2 regions of the Thalassolituus pacificus genome follow, and region 1 is predicted to be linked to the other one. Evidence: predicted binding sites of a transcription regulator. Region 1 holds the regulator's gene; the other holds the start of a gene.
The links. Region 1 encodes sigma-54, which starts transcription at its own class of promoters, with help from an activator protein. Its sites were predicted from a motif close to TGGCACNNNNNTTGCTNT; they were not measured.
Positions count from the first base shown of each region.

Region 1 (7,507 bases):
GATACCGCCCATGCTGGCCACAATCGGCATTAAGACCGCCAGCGCAACCACCTGCTCGATGGTTTTATCAAACAGGCCGATAACCGCCGAAGCGGCCAGTGCGGTGAGCAGGTTAATGCCCAGCCAGACCGCCCGGCGGCGGCTGGTTTTCAGCGTCGGGGCGAAGGTATCTTCTTCGTCATCCAGACCGGCCATGCTCATCAGCGAGTGGTCCGCGGTTTCGCGGATAACGTCTACCACGTCATCGATGGTGATACGGCCAAGCAGCATACCGGCGGCATCAACCACCGGCGCCGATACCAGATCGTGGCGTTCGAACAGTTTGGCAACTTCGCTTTCGTGCTGGGTTGCCTGAATGACGCGCGCGTCGGTGCTCATGACTTCACGCACGGTTTGCTGCGGATCGCTGACCAGCAGTTTGCTGATGGCCAGCGTACCGATAAATTCGTTCTGACGGTTAACCACCAACAGGTTATCGGTCATGGCTGGCAGGGATTTGTGGCGGCGCAGGTAGCGCAGCACCACTTCAAGGGTGATGTCCGGACGGATGGTCACGGTATCGGTGTTCATCAGACCACCGGCACTGTCCTCCGGATAGCCCAGAACCGCCTCGAGGCGGGCCCTGTCCTGGTGGTCCATCGACTCCAGAACTTCCTGAGTAACGCGTTCCGGCAGCTGTTGCAGCATGTCGGCCACGTCATCGGTGTCGAGGTCAGCGGTCAGATCGACAACTTCTTCGGCACTCATGTCACTCAGAAAGTGGCTTTGCAGCTCCTCACTGAGGTTCTGCATGACCTCGCCTTCGAGTTCCTTGTCGACCAGTTCCCACAGCAGTTTACGGGCTTTAGGCGGAGAGGATTCGATCAGGTGGGCGATATCAACCGGAGCCAGGCCTGAATTCAGGATGCGACGCACCTGCGCCAGCGCACCACTTTCCAGCGCGGCGGTCAGGCTGTGTAACTTGGCTTTAGCCTTTTCGGTCTGCTGTGCCATGCGTCGCTCGGTTCAGGGGATGGTTGAATGCTCAGATTCTAGCCTGATTAGGCCTCTGATACCACGAAACTACTCGCAGAATTGCGCGTAGAAGATTGTTTTACGGCGTTATTCTTCTTCGTCAAAACGACGGTTAATCAGATCCGTCAATGCCGCCAGCGCATGTTCGGCATCCTGACCTTCGGCGTGGATGTGGATGTTGGTGCCCTTGCTGGCGGCCAGCATCATAACCGCCATAATGCTCTTGCCATCGACCATGCGGTCAGGATAGCCGACTTTAACCTGGCAAGAGTAGGCCGTGGCCGTTGACACCAGCTTGGCGGCAGCGCGGGCGTGCAGGCCAAGCTTATTAATGATGGTGATTTCTATGCTGGTCATCCGTATCAATCCTGATGAGAGTCGGCGCTGCCCAATTCGCGGTGGCGAACCTGAACATTGCTGTAATGATGACAAAATTCTGCCTTAAGTTGCTCGGACAGGTAAACGGAACGGTGCTGGCCGCCGGTACAGCCGATGGCAATGGTCATATAGCTGCGGTTGGCATCGACAAACGCAGGTAGCCAGCGCTGAATAAAGCCGCTGATATCCTGCTGCATGTGCTGCACCTGAGGCTCGTTACCGAGAAAGTCGATGATCTGCTGATCGCGTCCGGTGAATCCCCGCAGGGCCGGGTCCCAGTAGGGGTTGGGCAGGTTGCGCACGTCGAAGACGTAATCGGCGTCGATCGGAATGCCGTGTTTAAAACCGAAGGATTCAAACAGGATGGCGATATCGTTGCTGGTTTTATCTGCGACCCGGAGTTTGATCAGGCTGCGCAGTTCATGCACCGACATGTTGGTGGTATCCAGGGTCAGGTCGGCCAGGTTGGCAATGGGTTCCAGCAGCAGGCGCTCTTTATCGATGGCTTCGGCCAGGGAAACGCTTTTACTGGTTAGTGGGTGCTTACGCCGGGTGGAGCTGAAGCGCTGCAACAGCACTTCTTCGCTGGCGTCGAGATACACCACGTCGAGCTGATATTCTGCACTGGGTAACTGATGCAGAACGTCATGGATGTTATCGAATGCGTGGGGCAGGTTGCGGGCGTCAACGCTGACCGCAACCTTGGCCAGCTTTTCTTCGATTTCGGTCTGACGGGCCAGTGCCGGCAGCAATGCAACCGGCAGGTTATCGATGCAATAGAAGCCAAGGTCTTCCAGCACGTGCAAGGCACTGGATTTACCAGAGCCTGAGCGGCCGCTGATGACGACTAAACGCATGCCTTGCTCCTCTGTTGTTGCGTTTGCCTGAGCTTGATCAGACCCGCCTTATGTTCAGTATTCGCTTAATGCCCGCTGATAAAATTGCTGTGCATCCGGCGCTTTACGCAGGGCTTCGCGGTAGGCTGGCTCGCTGAAATTCCGCGCCAGCATCGCTAATACCTGCAGATGTTGTTCGGTGGCTTCTTCCGGTACCAGCAGGGCGAAGACCAGATCGACCGGCTGGCGGTCGATGGCATCGTAATCCACAGGTTCCATCAGTCGCAGCAGTACGCCCATCGCCTGGTCACATTGTTTCAGGCGGCAGTGGGGAATGGCGATGCCTTCGCCAATCCCGGTACTGCCCAGGCGTTCACGGCTGAGTAATCGCTCGTAAATATCGTCGGCGGAACTATCGCTGAGTTGCTCAGCGATAAAACCTGCCAGGTACTCCAGCAACTTCTTTTTACTGGAAACCGGGGCATCAATCAGAGTGCGTTCCGGTGTGAGGATATCCTCGATGCGAATGTCCATTAATCAGCCTTGTCCGTGTTGCCGCGCCACCAGTTTTTCTTTGTGTTTCAGTACCTGACGGTCGAGTTTGTCGGTCATCTGATCAATAGCGGCGTACATATCGTCGTTTTCGGCGCTGGCATGCAGATCGGCACCACTGACGTGGATGGTGGCTTCGGCAATCATGCGCTCTTTGATCACGGTCAGGGTGACCTGGCCGTTGGTAATGTTGTCAAAGTGGCGTCCCAGCTTGGACATTTTTTCGTCTACGTAAGTTTGCAGAGATTCGGTAACGTCAACGTGGTGACCGCTGATATTAATCTTCATGTCCAACTCCTTGTTGCTGGCTTGTTGTTTTTCAAATCAATTGTTTACGTTCATTCGATGGCGGAATCATCATGGCTTCACGGTATTTGGCCACCGTACGCCGCGCCACCTGAATGCCTTTATCCCCCAGTACCGCCGCGATTTTGTTGTCGCTCAGCGGTTTGCGGGTGTTTTCTTCGGCAATCAGTTTTTTAATCATGGCACGGATTGCGGTGGAGGAACATTCGCCGCCGCCATCGGTGCTGACATGGCTGGAGAAAAAGTACTTCAGTTCGAAGATTCCGCGTGGTGTATGCATGTATTTCTGCGTCGTCACACGGGAAATAGTGGATTCGTGCATGCCAACGGCTTCGGCAATATCATGCAGAACCAGTGGCTTCATGGCCTCTTCGCCCTGTTCGAAAAACTCAATCTGATATTCAACGATTTTGGTGGCCACTTTCAGCAGGGTTTCATTACGGCTTTGCAGGCTTTTGATAAACCAGCGGGCTTCCTGCAGGTGATCACGCAAGAAGGCGTTGTCGGTGCTGTTATCAGAACGGCGCACCAGTGAGGCGTAATCGGCATTAACGCGCAGTTTTGGCGCAATATCGGGGTTCAGCTCAACCCGCCATTCGTCGCGGATATTGCGCACCAGAACATCCGGTACCACGTATTCGGCCTGTTCGGCGCTGATGCCGGAGCCCGGCTTAGGGTTCAGTTCTTTGATCAGACGCAGGACGGCTTTGAGGTCATCTTCACGCAACTTGGTTTTGCGCATCAGCGTTGGGTAATCTTTGCTGCCGAGCAGCTCGATATAATCGCGGATCACCATTTTGGCTTCGCTCAGCCACGGGGTTTCGGCTGGCAGCTGCTGTAATTGCAGCATCAGGCATTCACGCAGGTCGCGGGCAAAAGCACCGGCCGGATCAAATTGTTGCAGACGATGCAGTACGGCCATCACTTCGTCTTCTTCGACGTCCAGTGCGGGGTCCATGCTTTCCAGAATGTCTTCGACAGTGGTGTGCAGGTAGCCGTCGTCATCGACGCCGTCGATCAGCATCAGGGCGATTTCACGGTCGGTGTCGGACATGGGGGTCAGGTTCAGTTGCCACAGCAGATGATCCTGCAGATCTTCGGTGCTGGCGTGACGCGAGTCGTAATCGAAATCGTCGTCGATGGCGTTACTGCTGCTGCCGGAGGCAACGCTGGCGGTGGTCTGGTAGGTATCTTCCCACTGACTGTCGACGGGCAGGTCGTCAGGTAATTGCTCTTGCGACCACTGTTCGTCCAGCTCCGGCGTGTCGTTGTGGCTGTCATCCTGACTGCTGACTTCGTTGCTGGTGGTGGTGTCGTGATCGCTGTTGCGTGACAGGTCGGGCAGATCATCGTGCTCGTGCTCTTCCACTTCGAGCATCGGGTTGGAATCGAGGGCTTCCTGAATCTCCTGCTGCAGATCAAGGGTGGACAGCTGAAGCAGGCGGATGGCTTGTTGCAACTGAGGGGTCATGGTCAGGTGCTGACCCATCTTTAACTGAAGAGACGCTTTCATAAAAGTTCAGTAATCACTCAGTATCGGCATAGTCTGTGCATTATACGCCAAGCGGTAAACCTTGGAATCTTTTGTGCATATTCCTTTGCGCTGAATCATCAGCAGCGTCCTGGCTGCCAGGGTCGCCATCACAGGCGGAAATCCTCGCCCAGATACACTTTACGTACCTGCTCGCTGGCGAGTACCTGCTCGGGGGTGCCTTCGGCAATAATGTGGCCGCCTCCGACAATATAGGCTTTCTCACAGATAGCCAGAGTTTCACGTACGTTGTGGTCGGTAATCAGTACGCCAATTCCCCGCGCTTTAAGCTGGCGGATGATGTCCATGATGTCAGCTACAGAAATTGGGTCAACCCCGGCGAAGGGCTCATCGAGCAGAATAAACGACGGCTCTGCGGCCAGTGCGCGGGCAATCTCTACGCGGCGGCGCTCACCACCAGACAGCGACATGCCCAGGCTGCTGCGGATGTGCTGAATATGAAACTCATTGAGCAGATCTTCCAGCTTTTCCAGACGCTGCGCGCGGTTGAGGTCTTTGCGCGTTTCCAGAATGGCGAGGATATTATCGGCGACACTCAATTTGCGGAAAATGGAGGCTTCCTGCGGCAGGTAGCCAATGCCCTTTTGCGCCCGGCCGTGCATCGGCAGATGGCTGATATCTTCGTCATCGATTTTGATACGGCCTTTGTCGGCCTGCACCAGATTCACAATCATATAAAAACAGGTGGTTTTACCGGCACCGTTAGGGCCGAGTAAACCGACAATCTGGCCGCTGTGCACCGACATAGAGACATCTTTAACGACTTCCCGGCCGTTATAGCTTTTTGCCAGGTTTTCGGCTTTCAGCGTTTTCATGGCTGTTCCTGCGCAGGAGTATCGTTAAATGTACTGTTGTCAGTGCCGTTATTGGCCGCGTTGCCGGTGGCCGGTGGCTGTGACTCTTGGGCAGGAGCCTGCGGCTGGATAACCACTTTGATGCGTTGCTTCTCGCCGTCGCCAGCAGGCTGACCGGTGGTATTCGTACCGCCACTGGCCGTGACCGTTTCTTTGGTCATGTCGTAGAGAATGTTCTCGCCGCTGAATTGGTTGCCATCCTGTTGCAGCTGGGCGTTACCCTGAACTTTGATTTCACGCTGCTGGGCAAAGTAATGAATGCGCGTGCCATGGGCTTTGGTCAGCGGTTTGCCGGCATTAACCTGTTGCTGATAGCGCGCCGGATTGTCTGTGCTGCCTTCGGCAACGGCTTCTTCCAGCGTGTCGTTGGTGCGGATAATCAGTAAGCGGTCTGATTCAATGCGCAGCGTGCCCTGAGTCAGAACAACATTGCCTTCGTAGATCACCACGCCCGCTTTGCGGTCAAGTTCGGCGCGTTCAGAAAGAATGGTCATCTCCTGTTGCCAGTCGTCGGGCAGGGCCTGCGCGACGGGCACACTGCACAGGAGAAACAAGCTGGCCAGAAGGCGGTGATTATTGCGGAACATAGCGGGTATCCACCTGTGATTTGAATTCCATGCGCTGGCGCGCGATATCCAGTGTCATACCGGTTGCGTTAATACGGGTTTGGGGGCTGGTAATGATTACCGGCTGGTCGGTTTCGGCCAGCTGCTGGCGGCTGTGATAGGTCAGTGTGCTGGTCTCAACCAGTATGTCGTCGCTGGGTTGGGTGGGGTTCAGCGGACGGATTTCTACCTGACCAACAAGACGCAGCGATTGTTCGTCATCCAGCATCGTTCCTTCGAGGGCATTCACCTGCCAGGTCTGGCCTTCATCATCGGCGGACATCAGCAGTGGCTCGGCAAATAAGGTACTTTTGGTTTGCGGATAATGCGTTGAGCGGGCGGCAACAAAGGTTTGTTGCAGCTTGCCACTGTTGTCGTACTGGCGGTTATACAGACCTTCACCATAGTAATCCGGCTCATGGTTCTGTTGTTCGCTCAGGGCAGGAGCCTGTTCCTGGGTGTAGCGATCGACTGCCAGCAGGGCCAGACCAAAAAACAGGGTCAGCAGCAGCAGCAGATAGCGCTTGCGCATCAGATAACGCCTGCGCGTAACAGATCATGCATATTGATTACGCCAACGGTTTGGTCGCCATCTTTAACCACCAGGGCGTTGATTTTGTTGTCTTCCATCAGCTTCAGCGCTTCGGCCGCAAGGGTGCCCGGCGTGGTGGTTTTACCGCCGACGGTCATAACATCGGCCATGGTGGCGGTGTGGATGTCGACACCGTTATCAATCGCGCGGCGTAAATCGCCATCGGTGAAAATACCGCTCAGCTTGCCGTTGTCCTGCACTGTGGTCATGCCCAGGCCTTTGGACGTTACCACCAACAGTGCTTCTGACAGCGTTGCCGCAGACGTTACTACCGGAATCTGGCTGCCACCGTGCATGATGTCTTCTACTTTAAGCAGCAGACGACGGCCAAGTGAGCCGCCCGGATGGGAGAAAGCGAAATCTTCGGCGGTAAAGCCACGGGCTTCCAGCAGCGCAACGGCCAGTGCATCCCCCATGACCAGAGCACAGGTGGTGGAGGAGGTTGGTGCCAGGTTCAGCGGACAGGCTTCCTGATTCACTCCGGTATTCAGGTGCGCATTTGCGGCACGGCCGAGGGTGGATTCCGGATTGCCGGTCATGCTGATCAGCGCGGTGCCGAGGCGTTTCAGCAGTGGCAGCAGGCTGGTTACTTCGCCGGTTTCGCCGGAATTAGACAGGGCAATCACAACATCAGAAGGCTGAATCATGCCCATATCGCCGTGGCTGGCTTCACCCGGGTGTACAAAAAAAGCCGGGGTGCCGGTGCTGGCCAGTGTCGCCGCCATCTTGTTGCCAATATGACCGGACTTGCCCATGCCGGTGACTACAACGCGCCCTTTGCAGTTCAGAATTAACTGGCAGGCGGTGGCAAAATCATC
Region 1 is NZ_JAOANI010000028.1:45,212-52,718, forward strand. It holds gene mgtE (magnesium transporter) at 1-993, opposite strand, end outside; gene NYR02_RS14825 (HPr family phosphocarrier protein) at 1,102-1,371, opposite strand; gene rapZ (RNase adapter RapZ) at 1,377-2,249, opposite strand; gene ptsN (PTS IIA-like nitrogen regulatory protein PtsN) at 2,304-2,762, opposite strand; gene hpf (ribosome hibernation-promoting factor, HPF/YfiA family) at 2,766-3,068, opposite strand; gene NYR02_RS14845 (RNA polymerase factor sigma-54) at 3,100-4,599, opposite strand; gene lptB (LPS export ABC transporter ATP-binding protein) at 4,728-5,453, opposite strand; gene lptA (lipopolysaccharide transport periplasmic protein LptA) at 5,450-6,079, opposite strand; gene lptC (LPS export ABC transporter periplasmic protein LptC) at 6,066-6,629, opposite strand; gene NYR02_RS14865 (KpsF/GutQ family sugar-phosphate isomerase) at 6,629-7,507, opposite strand, start outside.

Region 2 (7,507 bases), on a different contig from region 1:
GGTTTTTAATTCTTTGTACTTTTCTGCCGCCTGGGCCTGACGCTGCAGATGGGATAGCTGCCGCTCCAGCTCCTGACGGATATCCTGCAGGCGCTCAAGGTTTTCATGGGTGCGGCGCATGCGGTTTTCGGTTTCACGGCGGCGTTCTTTGTATTTGGAAATACCGGCGGCTTCTTCCACATACACGCGCAGCTCTTCCGGCTTGGCTTCAATCAGGCGTGAAATCATGCCCTGTTCGATAATGGCGTAGGAGCGCGGACCAAGACCGGTGCCAAGGAAAATATCGGTAATGTCTTTACGGCGGCATTTGCTGCCGTTAAGGAAATAGGTCGATTGCCCATCGCGGGTTACCTGACGGCGCAGGCTGACTTCAGCGTACCCCGCGTACTCTCCACGTAAAGTGCCGTCGCTGTTATCAAAAATCAGATCGACACTGGCTTTGCCCACCGGCTTACGTTCGGACGAACCATTAAAGATAACGTCGGTCATGGCATCGCCGCGCAGATATTTGGCTGAGCTTTCGCCCATCACCCAGCGCACCGCATCAATGGTGTTGGATTTACCACAGCCGTTGGGGCCAACAATACCGGTCATATTGGTGCTGAACGGCACCGTGGTCGGATCAACAAAGGATTTAAAGCCCGCCAGTTTGATGGCTTTTAAGCGCATGTTGAGGCCTCCTCAGCCATCGCTGCCAGCACCAGTTCACGCTGATGCTGACCATAATTCTGTAATAAGCCCGGTAGCGCCTGCAGGTTGCGTTTTAATACCGCTTCCATCAGGCCGGCAAAAAAGCGCGCGGCGTATTCGGTTTCGTGGGGGGAACGACGGATCGCCAGCGCATAAGTTCGGTGCAATACCGGTTGCAGGTCTTCCAGCACTTCCGCCAGATACTGATTGCCGGCAATGGCAAATGCCATGCGCATAAGGACGAAACCGGATTCAACAAAGGCGACTTTGTCTTCGCTTTGCTGCAAGGACTGGATGGCCTGCATCTGTGCCAGCAGCGGCCGGACATTATCATCGGTCCAGTTTTCTGCAACCCGCTGCGCCAGCATGGTGAGCAGATTGATGTACAGATCGTACAGGCTGTTGACGCCTTGCTCTGTCAGCGTTGCCACCACCGCGCCACGACGCGGCAGAATATCAATCAGATGACGGCTTTCGAGTATCAGCAACGCTTCGCGTACCGAACCGCGGCTCACTTCCAGCTCACTGACCACGCGGGTTTCCTGAATCCGTTCAGCGGATTTAAGCTGCCCCTGAATAATGCGTTGCGCCAGATAGCGGGCAATCTGTTCGGAAAGGCTTTCAGGCGCAGAAAAACTCATGGGGGTCTGTTCTCTGTTGATAAAAAAATCCGGCGGCGATGTTAGCACAGAATGCTGCACAACCGGGCTATGCCGAACCCTGCTGGCATCCATAGTGGTCACTGATTTTGCGGCACAGTTCCGCTTCTGGTGACGGTAGTGGTTACCACGCTGGTAACAACTGAGACCGCAGACAATCATAAGTCCACCACCGGGCATCCTCGCTGCCCGCCAATATGGCGTTACCCGGCCGCAAATGACCAGACAAAAACCCTGCTCGCCGGACAAAATTGTCAGACAATCCTGAACACAATAACAACAAAGTACTCAGGAGATGAATATGTCTGAACAAGCATCAACCTCTCGCATGCTGTCGCTGAAAAAGTATGCCTACCTGCTGGTTGTCGTTCCGCCGCTGTTACTGCCGCTGTCGCAATGGCTGTGGGAAACCGTCGGTTACGCCAACCTGTTCGCTTTCTTCCCGCTGCTGTTTGTGTATGGCGTCGTACCGGTTTTTGATCACATCATCGGCAAAGATCCGGTAAACCCGGACGAAGCCGTGGAAGTGCCGAAACTGTCGGAAGAGCGCTTTTATCGTCTGCTGACGCTGCTCTGTCTGCCGATGTATCTGGCGGTGATGTTCTATGCCGGGCATGTCTTTATGACGGCTGAACTGAGTTGGGTGGGCCAGCTGGGCTGGCTGATGTCGATTGGCACCGTTGGCGGCATTATTGCCATCAATGTCGGCCACGAGTTGATTCATAAAGATCCGAAAATCGAACAATGGGCCGGCGGCCTGTTGCTGGCCAGCGTGTCCTATGGTGGTTTTAAAGTCGAGCATGTCCGTGGCCACCATGTGCATGTTTCCACGCCAACCGATGCGTCGTCTTCACGCTACGGTCAGAGTCTGTATCAGTTTTTACCCCATGCTTATCTGCACAATTTCCTCAATGCCTGGAAACTGGAAGCCAAGCGCCTGCGCCATAAAGGTCACTCACCGTTCAGCTGGCGCAATGAGCTGGTCTGGTGGTATGCCTTCAGCCTCTTATTGGCGGCCACATGCGGCGCCTTGTGGGGCTGGATGGGGGTGTTATTTTTTGCCGCACAGAGCTTTTTTGCCTTCAGCCTGCTGGAAGTGATCAACTACGTTGAGCATTACGGCCTGCATCGCCGCAAGCTGGAGAACGGCCGTTACGAGCGTCCGGATATCGAACATTCGTGGAACAGCAATTATCTGCTCACCAACCTGTTCCTGTTCCAACTGCAACGTCACTCTGACCACCATGCGTATCCGAAACGCCGTTATCAGGTGCTGCGTCATCACGATGTCAGCCCGCAACTGCCCAGCGGTTATGCCACCATGGTGGTCATGGCGCTGATTCCGCCGCTGTGGTTTAAGGTGATGAATCCGCGCGTTGAAAGCTACTACAAAGGCGAAGAGCACCAGCTGCAAAGCGTCTGAGCGGAAACGCCGGAACACCTGCACTGAGCCGGAAGTTTATGGCTCAGTGCAAAGCCAGACCCGCCGTGGCAACAATGATCAGCAGCATCAGCAGCAACTGCCACGGTTTGACCTTCTCCCCGAACAACCACACGCCCCAGCAGGCCGCACCGATAATACCGATGCCACGCTTTGCCGTTTCGACAATGCCCGGATGAACCTCATCCAACGCCAGCCACTGGCCGCTGACTGCCAATACAAAGACCAGCAACGCCAGAGCGAGCAAGCCCTTAGGGCCATCGTAGTGCGGCAGCTCAGGCTTTCGCTTACGCCGCACAGAATCCAACATTGAAGCCAGCAGCAATACCAGACACATTCCGGCACTCTGAATCAGACCATGGAAAAACACCGTCGCTGACGTCAGCGCCAGCTTGTCGAACACAATTCCGGCACCCCAGCACAACGCCACAATTAACATCAGGCCAAAACCGGTGCCCACCGCTCTGGGTTTCAGCAACAGATTCCAGCCGGAATGCAGCAGAAAAATAGCCAGCACAATGCTCAGCATGGCCAGCCATTGCAATTGGCTCAGAGACTCATCCAGCAGCCAAAGACTGAACAGCGCAGCCACCACCGGCGTAAACGACAGCACCGGCACCAGCAAGGCAATACGGCCGACACTGAGCGCCTGGATATAACAGACACTGGCCAGCGCCGAAAACAGCAGCGACACCAGCGCCGGTGGCCAATAAGCAGCCTGCGGCAATGCCGCACCCTGACTCAGCCACAACAACAGATACAGCGGTGTGACACCGGCACTGAGCCAGATAGCCAGCGTTAACGGCGCGGCATGAGCCGTCAGTTTTTTGCGCGCCAGATCAAACAGCGACCAGGCCAGCGCAGATAACAACATAAACGACATAGCAGTCCCGGTGATGATAAATAAAACCATCTTACGTGTTCACCGGGCTGACGTCAGCGACCTGCTGAAAATGAATCAGGACGATGCATCCTGTATTTTTATTGCGCAAAAACAGGGCAACGTCAGACATAAAACCAGACATTTTTCTGCAATAAGGCGGAAAAATCAGCCATACCAACGGAAAAATAAAACTGGCACGTCTTCTGCTGAAGACATTGCATCCACATCAACGATGATGAGGAAAACAATCTGAATGACCGGATAACGGCGTCCACTCCGACTGCATATTGCAGACGGATGGGACGCCGTTTTTTTTGCTCCTGAATTCTGAGATATCGCTCCGCCAGCAGATATATCAGACACCAAGTCAGAGCAATGTTTAAAACATTAATGAGGTAATACTATGTCTTATCTGATGCCTGCCGAGTTTGCCACCAAAATGGTAGATGCCGGTGAAGCAAAAATTTATATGTCGACCCGCGATACTCTGGTACGCGCTTTTATGGCCGGTGCCATTCTCGCTCTGGCGGCGGTTTTTGCCGTCAGCGTTGCCGTGGCAACCGGTTCACACCTGATTGGTTCCATTCTGTTTCCCGTTGGTTTCTGCATGCTCTATCTGATGGGCTTTGATCTGCTCACCGGTGTATTTATGCTGACGCCGCTGGCCTGGCTGGATCGTCGTCCCGGTGTTACCTGGGGACAGATTCTGCGTAACTGGGGACTGGTTTTTCTCGGTAATTTCGGTGGCGCGTTAACCGTTGCCTTTCTGATGTCTTTTATTTTCACCTACGGCTACAACACCGATGGCGGCGCCATTGCGGAAAAAGTGGCTCATATCGGTGAAGCCCGTACCCTGGGTTACGCTCAATACGGTGCAGCCGGCTGGTTTACCATTTTTATCCGCGGCATGCTGTGTAACTGGATGGTTTCTATGGGTGTTGTCGGCGCCATGATTTCGACCAATGTCAGCGGTAAAGTGATCGCTATGTGGATGCCGATTATGCTGTTCTTTTTTATGGGTTTTGAACATTCCGTTGTAAATATGTTTCTGTTTCCGTTTGGCCTGATTATGGGCGGTGAATTTTCGGTAATGGATTATTTTATCTGGAATGAAATTCCGACCGCATTGGGTAATCTGGTGGGGGGCCTGGCCTTTACCGGTTTAACCCTGTACGCCACCCATGTCCGCACTGCGAAAAAACGTGCGCTGATGACCTCTCAGCCACAGCCACAAATGTAAGCAGTTAAAGCAATAAAACCCCGGACGATTTTTCCGGGGTTTTATTGCAGATTACCCATGGCAACCCAATGACTTCTTCTCTTAATATCCGTATTGGTCAGTATTCAACGGCCGGATGCAAAACCGTTAATCAGGATTTTCACGGCGCCTGCCTTGCCGATAATCTGCAGAAAGAGCGCAAAGGTATTGCCATTGCTCTAGCCGATGGCATCAGCAGCAGCAATGTCAGCCAGGTTGCCAGCGCCTCTGCCGTTAAAAGTTTCCTTGAAGATTATTACTGCACCCCTGATGTATGGAGTGTGCGTAAATCGGCGCAACGGGTTATTCAGGCCAGTAATTCCTGGCTTTACAGCCAGACGCGGCGCAGTCAGTACGCCTGGGAACGTGATAAAGGTTATATCTGTACTTTTTCTGCACTGATTCTGAAATCCACTCAGGCGCATATTTTCCATTGCGGTGACTGCCGGGTTTATCATTTGCAGGGGCAGTCGCTGGAGCAATTAACCCAGGATCACAGGGTACAGATTTCTGCCGGGCAAAGCTATTTAGCCCGCGCGCTGGGCATGGACCAGCAGCTGGATATTGATTACCACAACATGCCACTGACTGCCGGCGATGTTTTTATTCTCGCTACCGATGGCCTGTATGAGTTTGTCAGCCACGGACAAATCACAGCAGCCATTGCACAGGCACTGAAAATTAACAGCGAAAACAGTCTGGAGCTTTGCGCACAGCAACTTGCAGAACTGGCATTAAGTCAGGGCAGCGACGACAATATCAGCATTCAGCTGGTTTATATTACCTCACTGCCCGATGCCGACATTAATGAATGGCAGCAGCAATTACAGCAGCTGACGTTACCACCGGCGCTAGATGAAGGGGCGGAATTCGATGGTTTTACCCTGCTGCGCCGTTTGCATATCAGTGGGCGCAGTCATGTGTATCTGGCCCGCGATCAGGACAGTGGTGAAAACGTCGTTTTAAAATTTCCGGCCTCAGATATTCAGGCCGACAAAGCCGGCCTTGAGCGCTTTCTGCTGGAAGACTGGATTGCCCGGCGCATTCACAGCCCCACTGTTTTACGTGCGGCCGCAACGAACCGACAAAAACAGTATTTGTACAATGCCACGGAATGGGTTGAAGGTCAGACACTGCGCCAGTGGATGCTGGATAACCCGCAACCCGGTTTAACCAAAGTACGGGATATCGTTGCCCAGATCGCAAAAGGCTTAAGAGCGTTTCACCGTCTGGAAATGCTGCATCAGGATTTAAAGCCCGACAATATTATGATTGATGCTGACGGCTGCATAAAAATCATTGATTTTGGCGCCGTGCAGGTCGCCGGTCTGGCAGAAACGCATCAGTTTCCGGCAGAGAATCCTTTTCCGGGTACCGTGCAATATATGGCGCCGGAGTATTTCTGCGACGGTTATATCGGCACGCATTCCGACCTGTTTTCTCTCGCCGTCATCACCTATCAGATGCTCAGCGGCGGCGAACTGCCTTACGGTTTAAATGTCGCGAAAGCGCGGACGCTGCATGCGCAGCGACGCCTGCAATACCGTCCGCTGGCCATATCTGGCCGTAACATACCGCCGTGGATCGACACCGCTCTGGCAAAAGCATTGCAGCCTCTGCCACATAAGCGCAGTACGGAATTATCGGAGTTTATTTTTAATCTTAATCAACCGGCTGAGGATTATTTACGTCAACAGAAGCCACCGTTAATGGAGCGAGATCCTCTGCTGTTCTGGCAATCGACCACCGCCATATTGCTGCTGGCGGTGGTCTGGCTGAGCTGGAAGCTGTTGCGCTAATACGGCCCTGACACGGCGCTAAAACACGGCGCTAAAACACGGCGCTAAAACACGGCGCTAGCAAGGCAATATCGCAGCAATAACGCCGGCATGTTTCAGCTCTGCCAGCGCTCCGGCGCATAGGAAAATACCGGTAACGACCAGCGCCAGCGAATGGCCGCCAAACGCATCGCCAAACCAACCGAAAAAGCCGCCAGCATAGTAACGCTTTCGTTCACGCCAAAATGCAGCAGCGTTAAATACAGCAGCGCGACCAGTAAAGAAACACTGGCGTATAACTCATGGCACAACACCTGTGGCGTCTGATTACAGAGAATATCGCGCAGAATACCGCCGAAAATACCGGTAATAATACCCGCCATCACCACCACCGGCAGGCTGTAATCCAGCTTCAGCGCAACGTTGCAGCCGATAATGGTAAAGGCCACCAAACCCATGGCATCAAGAATTAAAAACAAACGCTGTAAACGATGCATAAAACGTGCAACCACCATGGTCAGCAAACCGGCGGATACGGTGAGATAAATATAAGGGGGATGCTGAGTCCAGGTCACCGGGAAATTTCCCAGCAGAACATCACGCACAGTGCCGCCACCCAACGCCGTTAAAAAGGCGATTAAGGCAACACCAAACATATCCATATTACGACGACCGGCGGCGAGCGCCCCGGACATGGCTTCAGCGGTAATAGCAATCAAATAGACAGTGGTCAGCACACAGAACTCCTGCGTAACCTGTGCCCCTCCCCCTGTCCTGTGTACCTGAGAGTTTAACCGT
Region 2 is NZ_JAOANI010000031.1:65,085-72,591, reverse strand. It holds gene smc (chromosome segregation protein SMC) at 1-669, opposite strand, end outside; gene NYR02_RS18685 (GntR family transcriptional regulator) at 660-1,331, opposite strand; gene NYR02_RS18680 (alkane 1-monooxygenase) at 1,651-2,772, shown strand; gene NYR02_RS18675 (DMT family transporter) at 2,816-3,673, opposite strand; gene NYR02_RS18670 (formate/nitrite transporter family protein) at 4,077-4,913, shown strand; gene NYR02_RS18665 (bifunctional protein-serine/threonine kinase/phosphatase) at 4,982-6,730, shown strand; gene NYR02_RS18660 (trimeric intracellular cation channel family protein) at 6,826-7,446, opposite strand; glycine riboswitch at 7,469-7,507, opposite strand, start outside.
Region 2: NYR02_RS18670 (formate/nitrite transporter family protein) is a predicted target of sigma-54. The motif match lies at 3,866-3,883, and genes of this name have one in related genera.